Linked DNA regions of Acuticoccus sediminis. The protein of the gene in region 1 interacts with the protein of each later gene in a pairwise test. Links are inferred from orthologs where the notes say so. Each region holds a gene or a part of one and is shown on either strand. Other genes may lie near its edges. The genes, in order: DLJ53_RS02655 and DLJ53_RS20185.

Region 1 (6,967 bases):
AGGAGCTCGTCCGCCTTCGGCAGCCGCGAGCGGGCACCCTGAAGTTCGAGCCAGTCACGGACCTGCTCCGGCAGCGCGGTGCGGTTGTCGGGGTCGGCGAGCATCTGGCGCACGACCGAGGCGAGGTAGGTCGTCAGCGGGAACTTCGACCCGCCGTAGTAGGGGATCTTGGGCTCGGACTGGGCCGTCTTCGTGACGAGCACCTCGTTGTCCCGCACCGCCTCGAGCTTCAGCACCTGGCCGGAGAAGAGGAACGTGTCCCCCGGCGCGAGCGACGACAGGAAATACTCTTCGAGCTGCCCCAGGATCGGCCCGCGCTTCGACAGGATCCCGCGGCGCCATGAGACGAGGCGCACCGGCAGCATCGCGAGCTCGACGATGGTGCCGACGTTGAGCCGGTACTGCTTGGCGACGTCCGGGTGGGTGATGCGCCAGAGGCCGTCCTTGCGGCGGCGGATCTTGGCGTAGCGCTCGTAGGCCCGGAGCGCATAGCCACCGGTGGCGGCGAAGTCGACCACGCGCTCGAACGTCTCCCAGTCGAGCGTGCGGTAGGGATAGGCCGAGCGGATCTCCTCGTAGAGGTCGATGGCGTCGAAGGCGTCGGCGACGGCCATGCCGACGACGTGCTGGGCGAGCACGTCGAGCGCCCCGTCCTTGATCGGCGGCGTGTCCTGATGGCCCAGGTAGGAGGCGTCGAGGGCCGCCTGGCACTCCATCACCTCGAACCGGTTGGACGGGACGAGGATCGCCTTGGATGGCTCGTCCATCCGGTGGTTGGCGCGGCCGATGCGCTGGGCGAGGCGCGAGGCCCCCTTCGGCGCGCCGACGTGGATCACGAGGTCGACGTCGCCCCAGTCGATGCCGAGGTCCAGCGTCGAGGTGCAGACCACCGCGCGCAGCGCGTTGCGGGCCATCGCCGCCTCGACCTTGCGGCGCTGCTCGCGCTCCAGCGAGCCGTGATGGAGGGCGATCGGCAGCGTGTCCTCGTTGATGCGCCACAGCTCGTAGAACAGCGTCTCGGCCTGGGAGCGCGTATTGACGAACACCAGCGTGGTGCCGTGCTCCTTGATGAGGCGGTAGACGTCGCCGACCGCCCAGCGCGTCATGTGGCCCGACCAGGGGACACGCTGGTCGGTCTTGAGGATCGAGAGGTCCGGTTTCGCGCCGCCTTCGACGACGATGAGATCGGCGAGGCCCGACGCGGGCGCGGCGGGCCGGCGCTTCGGGACGCCGCGGCCGTCGTCCTCGCGTGACGACGGGTCGGCCGGCACGAAGGGGACGAGCCAGCCGCGCAGGTCGTCCGGCTCGGCGACGGTGGCGGAGAGGCCGATCGTTCGCACCTCCGGCGCATGCCGGCGCAGACGCGCAATGCCGAGCGAGAGAAGGTCGCCGCGCTTCGACGTCACCAGCGAATGCAGCTCGTCGACGATGATGACCTTCAGCTCGGAGAAGAAGCGGGCGGCGTCCGGCTGACTGACCAGGAGGGCGATCTGCTCGGCGGTCGTGAGGAGGATGTCGGGCGGGACCTCCTTCTGTCGCCGCCGCCGGTTCTGCGGCGTGTCGCCGGTGCGCGTCTCGTGGGCGATGGGAAGGCCCATCTCGGTGATCGGGCGCTCGAGGTTGCGCGCGATGTCGACCGCGAGCGCCTTCAGTGGCGAGATGTAGAGGGTGTGAGGGCCTTCCCGCAGCGGGGCGTTGCGGCGACGGTTCTCGTCGGTGATCTCGATCAGGCTCGGCAGGAAGCCGGCGAGCGTCTTGCCCGCACCGGTCGGGGCGATGAGGAGGGTGGACCTACCCTCCTCGGCCTTCTCGATCAGTGCGAGCTGGTGGGGGCGCGGAGTCCATCCCTGAGCGGAGAACCATTCGGCGAACGGTTCCGGCAGGGCGCCCTCGGCGCGGATGGTGTCGGGCGAAGTGAGCACACGCGTAACATAAGTGCCCCGCAGCGCTCCGACACCACCGCGGCCGACGGCCGGCCGTCAGCGGCCGATACGCCACCAGGGGCGTTTCTGGGTGATGGCGGTCGTGCGGGCGTGACTGCGGATGAGGTCGTGCACGAAGCCGAGCTTCTCCTCGACCGGCTTGTTGAGGACGAACGGGTAGAGGTCCGGCTGCCCCATGGAGCGGTTGATCGCGTTCATCGCCACCGTGACGGGCACCCAGGCGTGCAGGAGGTCGCTGATCGCGCCCTGGGTGTAGGGGTCGAAGTCGACGTGGTGGCTGCCGTTGTTGCCGAGCCCGGTCGTGCGCAGGCCGAACGCGGCCGCCGTCTCCAGCGCGTCGACGATATGGATGTAGTGGGCGAACGTCTCGGCCCAGTCCTCCCACGGGTGCGCGGTGGCGTAGGAGGAGATGTAGGCGTTCGCCCAGTCCACCGGCGGCCCGCTGGCGTAGTGGTTCTGCAGCGCGGCGGCGTAGTCGGCCCGCTCGTCGCCGAACACGGCGCGGTAGGCGTCCTCCTTGCCTGCGTCGCGCACCAGGCGGTCCCAGTAGTAGTGCCCCACCTCGTGGCGGAAGTGGCCGACGAGGGTGCGGTAGGGCTCGCCCATCTCCGTGCGGCGCCGCTCGCGCTCGGCATCGTCGCCCTCGGCGATGTTGATGGTGACGAGCCCGTCGGCATGGCCGGTCAGCACCGGCGTGACGGTACCGTCGCCATTCTGCTGGTCGGCGAGGAAGTCGAAGGCGAGGCCCCGGTCGGGATCCTCGGCCACCGTCGGCTGCGGCAGGTTCCAGCGGATGATGGAATAGAAGAGGTAGCGCTTGGCCTGCTCGAGGTTGCGCCACAGCTCGACCGCCTCGGGGTCGGAGAGGTCCGGTATGGTCCGGTTGTGCGAGCAGGCCTGGCACAGCGTGTTGCCGCTGGAGGCCGGGACCAGCCAGTTGCAGGCGAGGTGCGCGGCGTTGGCGCACGCGTTGTACGTGGTTTGCCCGTTGGACCACGGCGAGCCCTGCGGGGTGGACAGCATGTTGCCGGTGACGGCGTCGAACCCGAGCGCATTCCCGCAGCGAACGCACTGCGTGGACTCAAAGTGAACCTCGTTGCCGCAGTTCCGGCACGAAAACCGCTTCATAGATCGGGTATCCGTTGTGGTGCGCCCGGCCTGGCGGGGGGATGGGCGCCTGTTCGCCCACCAACGCGCGGCACCGGAAATAGGTTGCGGAAGGGCCCCGCTGCAATCGCGCTGCGATGATTGGCGCGATCATTCAGGACGAGACGGCGTCGCCGCGAGTCGTAGGGCCGTCGCATTTGCGGATTCGCGTGCCCATCTGGGGTCCGGGGAGGCAAGGTTCTCGCCACGGGCGGATGGACACATGGTGTCATCTCCGCCATTACACGCGCCAGTCTCTAGGAGTTAGGCAGATGGGCTACACGGTAGCAGTCGTCGGCGCGACGGGGAACGTCGGCCGCGAAATTCTCGATATCATGGCCGAGCGCGGCTTCCCGGCCGACAAGGTCGTCGCGGTCGCGTCGCGTCGCAGCCAGGGGACCGAGGTCTCCTTCGGCGACAAGACCCTGAAATGCGAGGCGCTGGAGACTACCGACTTTTCGAACGTGGACATCTGCCTGATGTCCGCGGGCGGTGACGTGTCGCGCGAGTGGGGCCCGAAGATCGCCAAGCAGGGCGCGGTGGTGATCGACAACTCGTCCGCCTTCCGGACCGACCCGGACGTGCCGCTGATCGTTCCCGAGGTGAATGCCGACGCGGTCGCGGGCTTCACGAAGAAGAATATCATCGCCAACCCGAACTGCTCGACGGCGCAGCTCGTCGTGGCGCTGAAGCCGATCCACGAGCGCGCGAAGATCAAGCGCGTCGTGGTGTCGACCTATCAGTCGGTTTCGGGCGCCGGCAAGGAGGCGATGGACGACCTCTTCGCGCAGACGCGGGCCGTCTTCGTCTCGGACGAGGTGCAGTCCAAGAAGTTCCCGAAGCGCATGGCCTTCAACGTCATTCCTCACATCGACGTCTTCATGGACGACGGTTCGACGAAGGAGGAGTGGAAGATGGTGGTCGAGACCAAGAAGATCCTCGACCCGAAGATCAAGCTGCATGCGACCTGCGTGCGCGTGCCGGTCTTCATCTCCCACTCCGAGGCCGTGAACATCGAGCTCGAGGAGCCGCTGTCGGCGGACGAGGCACGGGACATCCTGCGCGAGGCGCCGGGTTGCCTGGTGATCGATAAGCGGGAGCCAGGCGGTTACATGACGCCGTACGAGGCGGCCGGCGAGGACGCCACGTACATCAGCCGCATCCGCGAGGACCCGACGGTCGAGAACGGCCTGGCGATGTGGGTGGTGAGCGACAACCTGCGCAAGGGTGCCGCGCTGAACGCGGTGCAGATCGCTGAACTTCTCGTGAACCGGAAATTGCTGACGGCCCGCGCCGAGGCCGCATAACGTCGCATCAGGGTGCGGCGGAGCGTCGCACCCTGTCTTGCCGATTTGCAGGACTGCAGTCCTTAGATTGCAACCGGCCAGATTTTTCCGGGCAACGGAATGATGGCGCGGACGTCGCTCATCTGCAGCGGGCGATAGAGGTGCGGGAACAATTGCCCGCCGCGCGACGGCTCCCAGACCAATTTCGCAGTCCCGATTAAAAGGCTGCAATCCAGCGCAAAAATGTTCGAATCTCGGGAAAAGTGTTTCTCGAGAGTGCCGGACATCTGACCTTCGGTCGACAGGTGGATGAAGCCGTCGCGGACGTCATCCTCCGATCCTTCAAAAGTCCATTTTGTGACGAATGTCGCAAGCTCTGTAGGGCGCAGGAGCTTGTAGATCGTTCCGGATTCTTCCACGGGGATCCTAAGGGTCTGGAGAGGGCGTGGTTTGCGGCGGTCGAGCGGCAAACCCAGGTTCCTCGCACGCGTTACATATGCTACATCAATCCAGAACAAACTGAATTTTCGACGGGCGCTTTTACGTCGAGGAACCTTCTCGAGGTTACTCCAAGTGGTGTTCGCCTGTGAGCAGGAGGGGGCAATGCTCGCTCATAACGACGTGTGGAACGCGATCGACGAGCTTGCGGCGAAGCACGGGATGTCCCCCTCAGGACTTGCCCGCCGTAGTGGACTTGATCCTACAACTTTTAATAAGAGCAAGCGCTTCGCGTCGGATGGCCGGCCGCGCTGGCCCTCGACCGAATCGATCGCCAAGATCCTGAAGGCGACGAATACTTCGATCTCCCAGCTGTTCGGCTTCGCGGACACCGGCCGTCAGGCGCCGCACGTGTCGATCCCGCTGATCGGCGAGGCCCACGCCGGGTTCGAAAGCTCGCTCCCCGCCGGGACGGACAGTGTCGCCGTTCCCAGCCCGCCGCGCATCATCTCCTTCCCCGACCGCCGGCACGAGCCGCTCTACGCCCTGTCCGTCGTCGGCGATTCGATGCAGCCCCTCTACCGTGATGGCGACGTGCTCTTCATCTCGCCGAACGCGGCGGCCAACGCCGGCGATCGCGTCGTGGTCAAGCTGACCAACAACGAGGTCGCGGTGAAGGTGCTGAAGGAGATCCGCGACGACGGGTACGAGTTCCACGCCGTCAATCCGGACCATTCCGACGTGTCGCTGCGCACCTCCGACGTCGACTGGATCGCACGGATCGTCTACGCGACCCAGTAATCCGGCCTCCCAGCCACCCGTCGTCCGCACCGGCCTCAGGGCGCCGGCGCGTTGTCCTGCGTCAGCGTCTCCTCCGGGCCGTCGTCGCCGTCGCCGTAGCCGAGGAGGTGCAGCGGGCGGCAGTCGATGCCCTTGGTGCGCGCCCAGTGACACAGCGCATCCTCCTGACCGTGCGTGACCCAGACCTGCTCGGCCCCGGTCTCCACGATCGTGGTGCAGAGGTCTTCCCAGTCCGCATGGTCGGAGATGACCAGCGGCAGCTCGACGCCGCGCTGCCGTGCCCTCGCCCGCACGCGCATCCAGCCCGATGCGAAGGCGGTCACCGCGTCGCCGAAGCGCTGCGCCCAGCGGTCGTTGAGCGAGCCGGGCGGGCACAGGACGATCTCTCCCGCGAGAGACTTGCGGTCGACGTCGCGCACCGGCAGCAGCGTGCCGAAGTCCTGCCCCTCGGACTCGTAGTGCGCCGTCAGCCGCTCCAGCGCGCCGTGCAGGTAGACGGGACGGTCGTAGCCGGCGGCCCGGATCAGCGCGAGGACGCGCTGCGCCTTCCCGAGCGCGTAGGCGCCGACGAGGTGCGGCCGGTCCGGGAACAGGCCGACGGACTGGAGCAGCGTCGCCACCTCGTCCGCCGCGTCGGGATGGCGGAACACCGGCAGCGCGAACGTCGCCTCCGTGACGAAGTGATCGCACGGGACGAGCTCGAACGGCGCGCACGTCGGATCCGTCTGCCGCTTGTAGTCGCCGGAGACGACCGCGCGACGCCCTCCCGCCTCGAGCGAGATCTGCGCCGAGCCGAGCACGTGGCCGGCAGGGTGGAAGCGCACGGTGACGTCGCCGATCCGGACAGCCTCGCCGTAGCCGATCCCCTGGCGCGTGCCGGCGAAGGCCTCGCCGTAGCGAACGGCCATGATGCCCAGTGTCTCGGGCGTGGCGAGCACGGCGGCGTGGCCCGGTCGGGCGTGGTCGGCGTGACCGTGCGTGATCGCCGCGCGCGGCACGGGCCGGATGGGGTCGATGTGGAAGCCGCCGGCGGGGCAGTAGAGCCCCTCGGGCGTCAGGGCGAGAAGCGTTTCGGACATCGCGTGCGATATAGGGCGTCCCCCGGCCGCCAATAAGGCTCGGACGGTCATCGGTCCTTGGGCGGCGCTCCGATCGGGGCCGCCGCGCTCAGGGTAAGCGCTTCACGTGAAACATTGTCCCGTCATGCGCCGCCGTCGCTTGCGGAAAAGGGGCGGGTCGAGGCCGAGGCGGCCGGGTGCCCGCGCCCGACCAGCGTCTCGCGCCACAGGGTATAGAGACCGGCGGCGACGACCAGACCGGCGCCGATGAAGGTCGGGCCGTCCGGCACCTCGT
Region 2 (6,819 bases), on another replicon or contig:
GCGCGTTCCGTCCGTCGCCGGGGCCGGCGTGATGGCCGACGGTGCGGCGGGCTGCGGATCCTTTGCGGTGACGACGCGCGGCGACGCCTCGGCGGGGGCGGCCGGTTCGCCGTCGCCCGGCGGGGTGCCCTGCCGGGCCGCGCGGTCGGTGGCGAGGCGCGCCTGCACCGAGGGAGCGAAGGTGTCGCTGGTCGGCTCGCCCGCGGCGGTGTCCTGCGATGGCGCGGACTGCGGCAGGGAGGTGGTGTCGGTGGGCCCGCCGGCATCGCTCGGCGTTGCCGGCGAGGCGTCCGGCGCGGCGTCGCCCGGCGCCGCCGCGGCGAGGTCGCCCGTGCCGCCGACGCTGCCGTCGCCGGTCGAGGCGGTGTCACGCGGCGGCGCCTCGCGCGGGATCGGCGGGACCTCGCCCGGCGCGAACAGCGACGCGTTGTCCTCCTCCGGCGGCGGGCTCGGGGCGTTGGGGTTGAAGGGGGCGTTGCCGCTACCGTTGCCGAGGCGCTGGCGCATGCGCTCGGCGAACGAGCCGGGGTCGGACGCGCCCGCGGGCGGCGGGCCCGGCTGCGGGGCCGGGCGCCGCAGATCGAGCGGCGCGCCCTGCTGCGCGATGCGCAGCTCCGGCTGCGCCAGCACCCAGACCGCGCCGTCCGGCGTGCGGCAGCGGTAGCCGTCGACGGCCGAGCGGCCGGCCTGTCCGTCCACGTCGATGCGGTAGCCGCGGCAGGGCTGGCCGTTGCCGCCGCGCACGGTGCGGTAGGCGCGCACCGCGGCCTGGCCGCCGCCCGGCAGCTCGATGTACGCCACCTGGTTGTCGCGGGCGTAGTCGAGCACCGTCGACAGGCGACTCTCCAGCGCGCGGCGCTCCGCGACCGTCAGCGGCAGCGCCGAGGAATAGGTCTGCGCGCTCGCCGTCGTCACCGCGACGCACGCGCCCGCTGCCACGACGGACAGCGCGAGAAGGTGAGGACGCCTCATGGGCCATGCTCCCGGATCCGCGCCCCGGGACGAACGCGGGACGGGACAACTCATTCACCAGATGTCGGGCCGCGGCCGCGCGTATCGTGCCGCGTCAGGCCGCCGTCCCCGTGCCCCGAGGATCATCCAGACCGATCCTGAGCCACGCGTGAACATCATAGGGTGCGCGGGGCCGGATTGCGACCGCCCCGCGCGGTCGTGCCCCGGTGGCCGGCACCCGGCCCCGGCGTCCGCAAGCGGAGCCGGACCGGGAATGCCGGCGGCCGGCCTCAGCCCGGCCGGCGGACCTTCATCGAGAGTTCGCGCGGCAGATAGCGTCCGTCGCCCCTGGCGCCGACGAGCTCGCCGTCCTTCACCATCACCTTGCCGCGGAGGATGACCGTCCTCGGCAGCCCTTTGACCTCGAGGCCCTCGTAGGGCGAGTAGTCCGACCCGTCGTGCAGGTTGGCGTGGCGGATCGTCGTCTCCGCCTCCGGGTCCCACAGCACGATGTCGGCGTCCGCGCCGACCGCGATGGTGCCCTTCTTCGGGTAGAGGCCGTAGGTCTTGGCGTGGTTCGTCGAGGTCAGCGCCACGAAGCGGGTTATGTCGATCCGCCCCTTCGAGACACCCTCGGAGAAGAGGATCGGCAGGCGCGTCTCCACCCCCGGGATGCCGTTCGGGACGTGACGGAAGTCCTTGCGGCCCTTGGGGTTCAGCTTGCCGCGCTCGTCGTCGTAGCGGAACGGGCAGTGGTCCGAGGAGAAGACGTCGAAGACGCCGGTCTGGATGCCGCGCCAGATATTGTCCCACTCGGCCTCGGTCCGCGGAGGGGGCGAGCAGACCGCCTTGGCGCCCTCCCAGTTCATCCCCTCGAGGTCCTTCTCGGTGAGGCGGATGTACTGCGGGCAGGTCTCCCCGGTGACGTTCATGCCCCGCGCCCGCGCCCGCTCGATCTCCTCCATCGCCGCCCCGTTGGAGACGTGGACGATGACGACGGGCACGTCGACCACCTCCGCGAGCGTGATGGCGCGGTGCGTCGCCTCGCGCTCCACCGCGAGGGGGCGCGTCGTTGCGTGCGACAGCGGCTCGAGACGGCCCTCGGCGACGTGGCGGTCGATCAGGAAGCGGATCGCGTCCTCGTTCTCGCAGTGCACCATGGCGAGCGCGCCGGTGCGTCGCGCGGTGTCCATCACCTGCAGGATCTCGGCGTCGTTGAGGCGCAGGTTCTCGTAGGTCATGAAGACCTTGAACGAGGTGTAGCCGTCCGCCACCGCCGCCGGCAGCTCCTGGCCGAGCACCGATTCGGTCGGGTCGGAGATGACGAGGTGGAAGGAGACGTCGGTGTAGCAGTTGCCCTCGGCCTTCGCGTGGTAGGCCGTCAGCGCGTCGCGCAGGGACTTGCCCTTCTCCTGGACGCAGAACGGCAGCAGCGTCGTGTTGCCGCCGAAGAGGCCGGACAGAGTGCCGGTCTCGAACGTGTCGGCCATGACGATACCCTCGCCGGAGGGCTGGTCGATGTGGACATGGCTGTCGATGCCGCCCGGCAGGACGTACTTGCCCGTCGCGTCGATGGTCTCGGCGCCCTCGAGGCCGATGCCGAGCGCGGTGATGACGCCGTCTTTCACGCCGATGTCGGCTTTGAACACGTCGGCGGCCGTGGCGATGGTGCCGCCGGCGATGACGAGGTCGAAGGTCATGGTGTCTCCTCAGTAGCCGCGTATTGTGTCGACGACGTTCCGGAGCGGCTCACCGCGCTCGAACGCCTCGATCTGGCGGACGATATTGCGAAGCGTGGACGTCGGGTCGGAGACCGCGGCCACGTGGGGCGTGATGACGAGGTTGGGCGCATCCCACATCGGATCGTCCGCGGGGAGGGGCTCTTCGTTGAAGACGTCGAGCGAGGCGCCCTTCAGCGCACCGGACCGGAGCGCCGCCAGGATGTCCGCCTCCGTCTGGAGACCGCCGCGCCCGGCATTGATGAGGACCGGGCCGAGGGGGCTCTCCCCGCCGAGCCTTGCGATGAGGCCGGCATCGAGGATGCCGCGGGTGTCCTCCGTCAGCGGCAGCAGGCAGACGAGGATGTCCGTGCGCTTCAGGAAGGCGTCGAGGCCCTCGGCGCCATAGTAGAGCGTGATGTCACTCGGCCGCTGGGAGCGGGACCAGCCGTGCACGGTGAAGCCGAGCGACAGCAGGATCGGCGCGCAGTGCCGGGCAAGGGTGCCGTAGCCCATGAGGCCGACGCGGGCCGCGTTCGCCGCCGGCTGCTCGAACTCGCGCCACTCGTGCTTACGCTGCACGTCGAGGTAGGCGAGCGCCTGGCGGAAGTGGGTCAGTACCTGGAGGATGACCCATTCGCCCATCCTGTAGGTCATGTCGTCGTCGACGAGGCGCACCAGTGGGACGGGCGGCAGGTCCGGGTCCGCCATCAGCCCGTCGACCCCCGCGCCGAGGTTGAAGACGGCCTTCAGGTTCGGGAGCGTCCTGAGGACGCCGGCCGGCGGCTTCCAGGTCAGCACGTAGTCGATGGCGGCGGGGTCGTAGTCGTCCTGGCCGTGCCGGAGGATGGGGCGGTCCGGCGCGGTCGCGCGCCAGTTGGCGAGCCATTCGTCCTGGTGCCAGCCGGTGGAAAGAAGCAGCGTGGTCATTTTGTCGGTCTCATGCTTCGAAGGGTAGGCAAGGGACGGGCCGTTTGACAATTGACCGGACGTTCGGCGCAGCATATCTGCCGCTCATGGCGAAACGTCCGATCCTCATCATTCCCGATCCCGTGCTGCGGCGCGTGGCCGAGCCTGTGACCTCCGTCGACGCGCGGATCAAGGCTCTGGCCGACGATATGCTCGAGACCATGTATGCCGCCCCCGGGATCGGCCTCGCGGCCCCGCAGATCGGCGTGCTGGAGCGGCTCATCGTGCTCGACGTCGCGACCGGGGAGGACGCGGAGCCCGCGCCGATGGTCCTCGTCAATCCGGAGATCGTCGCCAGCTCTGAGGAGACCTCGGTCTACGAGGAGGGGTGCCTGTCGATCCCCGACTACACCGAGGAGGTCGAGCGGCCCGCGCGCGTGACCGTGCGCTTCCTCGACCGGGACGGGGCCGAGCAGACGGTCGAGGCGGACGGCCTCCTCGCCACGTGCCTGCAGCACGAGATCGATCACCTCAACGGCATCCTCTTCATCGACTATCTGTCGCGGCTGAAGCGGGACCGGGTCGTGAAGAAGTTCACCAAGCAGGCCAAGCTCGGCGCCGCGTGATGATCCATACATTGCCTTTCGCCCGGTCGCCGTCTCCGGCGGGCCGCGTATCGCTCGTGGCCAGGGGTGAGCGCCGATGATGCGCATCGTCTTCATGGGAACGCCGTCCTTCGCCGTTCCGACCCTGATGGAGATCGTCGGGCAGGGGCACACGGTCCCGGCCGTCTACACCCAGCCGCCGCGGCCCGCTGGGCGGGGGATGGCCGAGCGCAGGTCCGCCGTCCACGAGGCGGCCGAGGCGCTCGGGATCGAAGTGCGCCACCCGACCTCGCTGAAGGAGGAGGCGGAGGCGATCGCGGCGCTGGAGCCGGACGCGCTGGTCGTCGTCGCCTACGGCCTCATCCTGCCGGTCCCGGTGCTGGAGGCGGCACCGCTCGGCGCCTACAACGTCCACGCGTCCCTGTTGCCGCGATGGCGCGGCGCGGCACCCGTCGCACGGGCCATCATGGCGGGCGACGCGCAGACCGGCGTCACCGTGATGCGGATGGAGAAGGGGCTCGACACCGGCCCCGTCGGCATGGTCGAGCACACGCCGATCGGCCCGGACGATACCGCGGCGGACCTCACCGACCGCCTGTCCCGCCTCGGCGCCGACCTGATGGTCCGCGCGCTGGCCGCGCTGGATCGCGACGCGCTCACCCTGACACCGCAGCCGGAGGAGGGCGTGACCTACGCCTCCAAGATCGACAAGGCCGAGGCGCCGATCGATTTCGCCCAGCCGGCGGAGGCGGTTCGCAACCACATCCACGGCCTCAACCCGATGCCGGGCGCCTATGCCACGATCGAGATCGCCGGCAAGCCGGAGCGGCTGAAGGTCCTCCGGGCGACGGTCGCCACCGGCTCGGGCGCGCCGGGCGAAGTTCTCGATGACCGCCTCACCGTCGCCTGCGGCGAGGGGGCCGTGCGGCTGCTGCGGGTGCAGCGGGCGGGCAAGTCCCCGGTCGACGCCGACGCCTTCCTGCGCGGCGCGCGAATCGGGCCCGGCGACCGCTTCGAGGTCTGACCGGACCGCCACGATGGACACGCGCCGGGGCCGAATGTAGGCCATCGCGCAAGCCCGCGTATCCGAGAAGCGCATCCGTTGCGCGCAACCCAACAGGCGCGATCCAGCCATGCGTGATCCCGCAAAGCCGAGCACTGCCCCCGCCTTCTGGCGTCGCGTGATGCGTCTCGGCCGGCCGTCCTATCCGCGGGACAAGGCGTTCGGGGACCTCGTCTACCGCAGCCGCGAGCAGCTTCTCGCCGCGCACGGTCTCCCGCCCGAAGACCGCACCCTGCTGGCGGAGGCGCTCGCCGCGAACGAGGCGAGCGGCGCCGTCCCGGCGATTCGCGGCATCAGGGTGGCCCCGCTCGCGGTGTCCGAGACGACGGTCCTGCCGGAGCGCCCGAACCCGCTCGAGAGCACGCTCCCATGGGCGCTGTTCCGCGGCACGAAGCTGAACCGCGGCGGCCTGCGGATGCCGATGCAGAAGGCGCTGACGGTGCTGGAGTACCGCGACGTCTGCCTCGCGACCACCGGCAACCGGTTCACCATCTTCCGTGGCGACACCGTCGACCCCGCCTCGTCGGCGGTGCTGGAGCGGCAGGAGCGGCTGGCGGCGAACGCGGAGCCGCTGGCCTTCGCCGCGTTCTGCGACGACTTCTTTCCCGGTGCCGCCAACCCTGCCCACTTCGTCGGCGACCGGCTGACGCGGGCTTACGTCTTCACCCAGCGCCTCGGCGTCGCGCCGGAGGGCTGCCTCTTCGGCGGCGCCACCGCGCTCTACCCGGCGTACGCGCTGGACCGGGTGTGCCCGGGCGCGAACGTCGCACGTTCGGACCGGGTCTACCGGGTCGCCCGCCTCCTGGTCCTGTCGTCGACGGCGGAGATGGGCGGGCACCCGTTCTATTATCTCGATCCCGAGGCGATGGACTTCATCCTGACGCGCCTGCTGGCGGACCTTCCCGCGGCCGGGGAGCGGTCGCGCGCGGGGCGGCGGCTCTACCTCGCCCGCACCGATGCCGGCGCCCGCGTCCTCCTCAACGAGCGTCCGCTGATCGAGGCGCTCGGCCGCGAAGGCTTCGAGGCGGTGGAGATGGGCGCGCTCGCCCCCGCCGAGCAGCTGGCCCTGGCGCGCGATGCGGAGGTGGTGGTGGCACCCCATGGCGCGGCGCTGACGAACCTCGTCGCCGCCCGCCCCGGCACGTGCGTGGTCGAACTCTTCAATCCCAACCGCGGAACGACGGTCTACATGGCGATCGCCCACGCCCTCGGCCTCGGCTACACGCCGCACTTCGGCACCCCGGTCGCGGGCGACCGTCGCAGGGACGCCTGGACAGTGGACATCGATGGCGTGCTCGGTGCCGTGCGCTCCGCCGCGGACCGGATCGGCGCCTGACGTGCCGCGCTACAAGCTCACCATCGAGTACGACGGGTCGCCGTTCGTCGGCTGGCAGCGCCAGGAGACCGGGCGGAGCGTGCAGGAGGCACTGGAGGACGCGGCGGAGAGGCTCTGCGGCACGCCGACCCGTGTCCACGGCGCCGGCCGCACCGACACCGGGGTCCACGCGACCGGCCAGGTGGCGCACGTCGACTTCGTCAGGGACTGGCGGGCCGACACCGTCCGCGACGCGAT

Evidence for each region.
Region 2: the proteins of DLJ53_RS02655 (region 1) and DLJ53_RS20185 interact in binary tests that used the Escherichia coli proteins (3 or more experiments, as listed by UniProt). The link is inferred for Acuticoccus sediminis from one-to-one orthologs.

The regions. Positions count from the first base shown.
Region 1 is NZ_QHHQ01000001.1:615,410-622,376, forward strand. Bases 2,411-5,378 are described here. They hold DLJ53_RS02655 (aspartate-semialdehyde dehydrogenase), read left to right. Parts: upstream 2,411-3,361; coding sequence 3,362-4,396; downstream 4,397-5,378. Other genes in these bases: DLJ53_RS02650 (zinc-binding metallopeptidase family protein), read right to left, coding at 2,411-3,071; DLJ53_RS02660 (DUF952 domain-containing protein), read right to left, coding at 4,459-4,845; DLJ53_RS02665 (S24 family peptidase), read left to right, coding at 4,979-5,378. Also shown: DLJ53_RS02645 (ligase-associated DNA damage response DEXH box helicase), read right to left, coding at 1-1,922; more of DLJ53_RS02650, read right to left, coding at 1,980-2,410; more of DLJ53_RS02665, read left to right, coding at 5,379-5,614; DLJ53_RS02670 (ligase-associated DNA damage response exonuclease), read right to left, coding at 5,650-6,693; DLJ53_RS02675 (DMT family transporter), read right to left, coding at 6,816-6,967.
Region 2 is NZ_QHHQ01000004.1:439,197-446,015, reverse strand. The notes cover bases 2,625-5,444. They hold DLJ53_RS20185 (peptide deformylase), read left to right. Parts: upstream 2,625-3,685; coding sequence 3,686-4,204; downstream 4,205-5,444. Other genes in these bases: DLJ53_RS20175 (glycosyltransferase family 61 protein), read left to right, coding at 5,317-5,444; fmt (methionyl-tRNA formyltransferase), read left to right, coding at 4,284-5,207; DLJ53_RS20190 (2-hydroxyacid dehydrogenase), read right to left, coding at 2,661-3,599; hydA (dihydropyrimidinase), read right to left, coding at 2,625-2,651. Outside these bases: DLJ53_RS35285 (hypothetical protein), read right to left, coding at 1-972; more of hydA, read right to left, coding at 1,242-2,624; more of DLJ53_RS20175, read left to right, coding at 5,445-6,582; tRNA pseudouridine(38-40) synthase TruA, read left to right, coding at 6,584-6,819. UniProt on the Escherichia coli protein: Removes the formyl group from the N-terminal Met of newly synthesized proteins. Requires at least a dipeptide for an efficient rate of reaction. N-terminal L-methionine is a prerequisite for activity but the enzyme has broad specificity at other positions.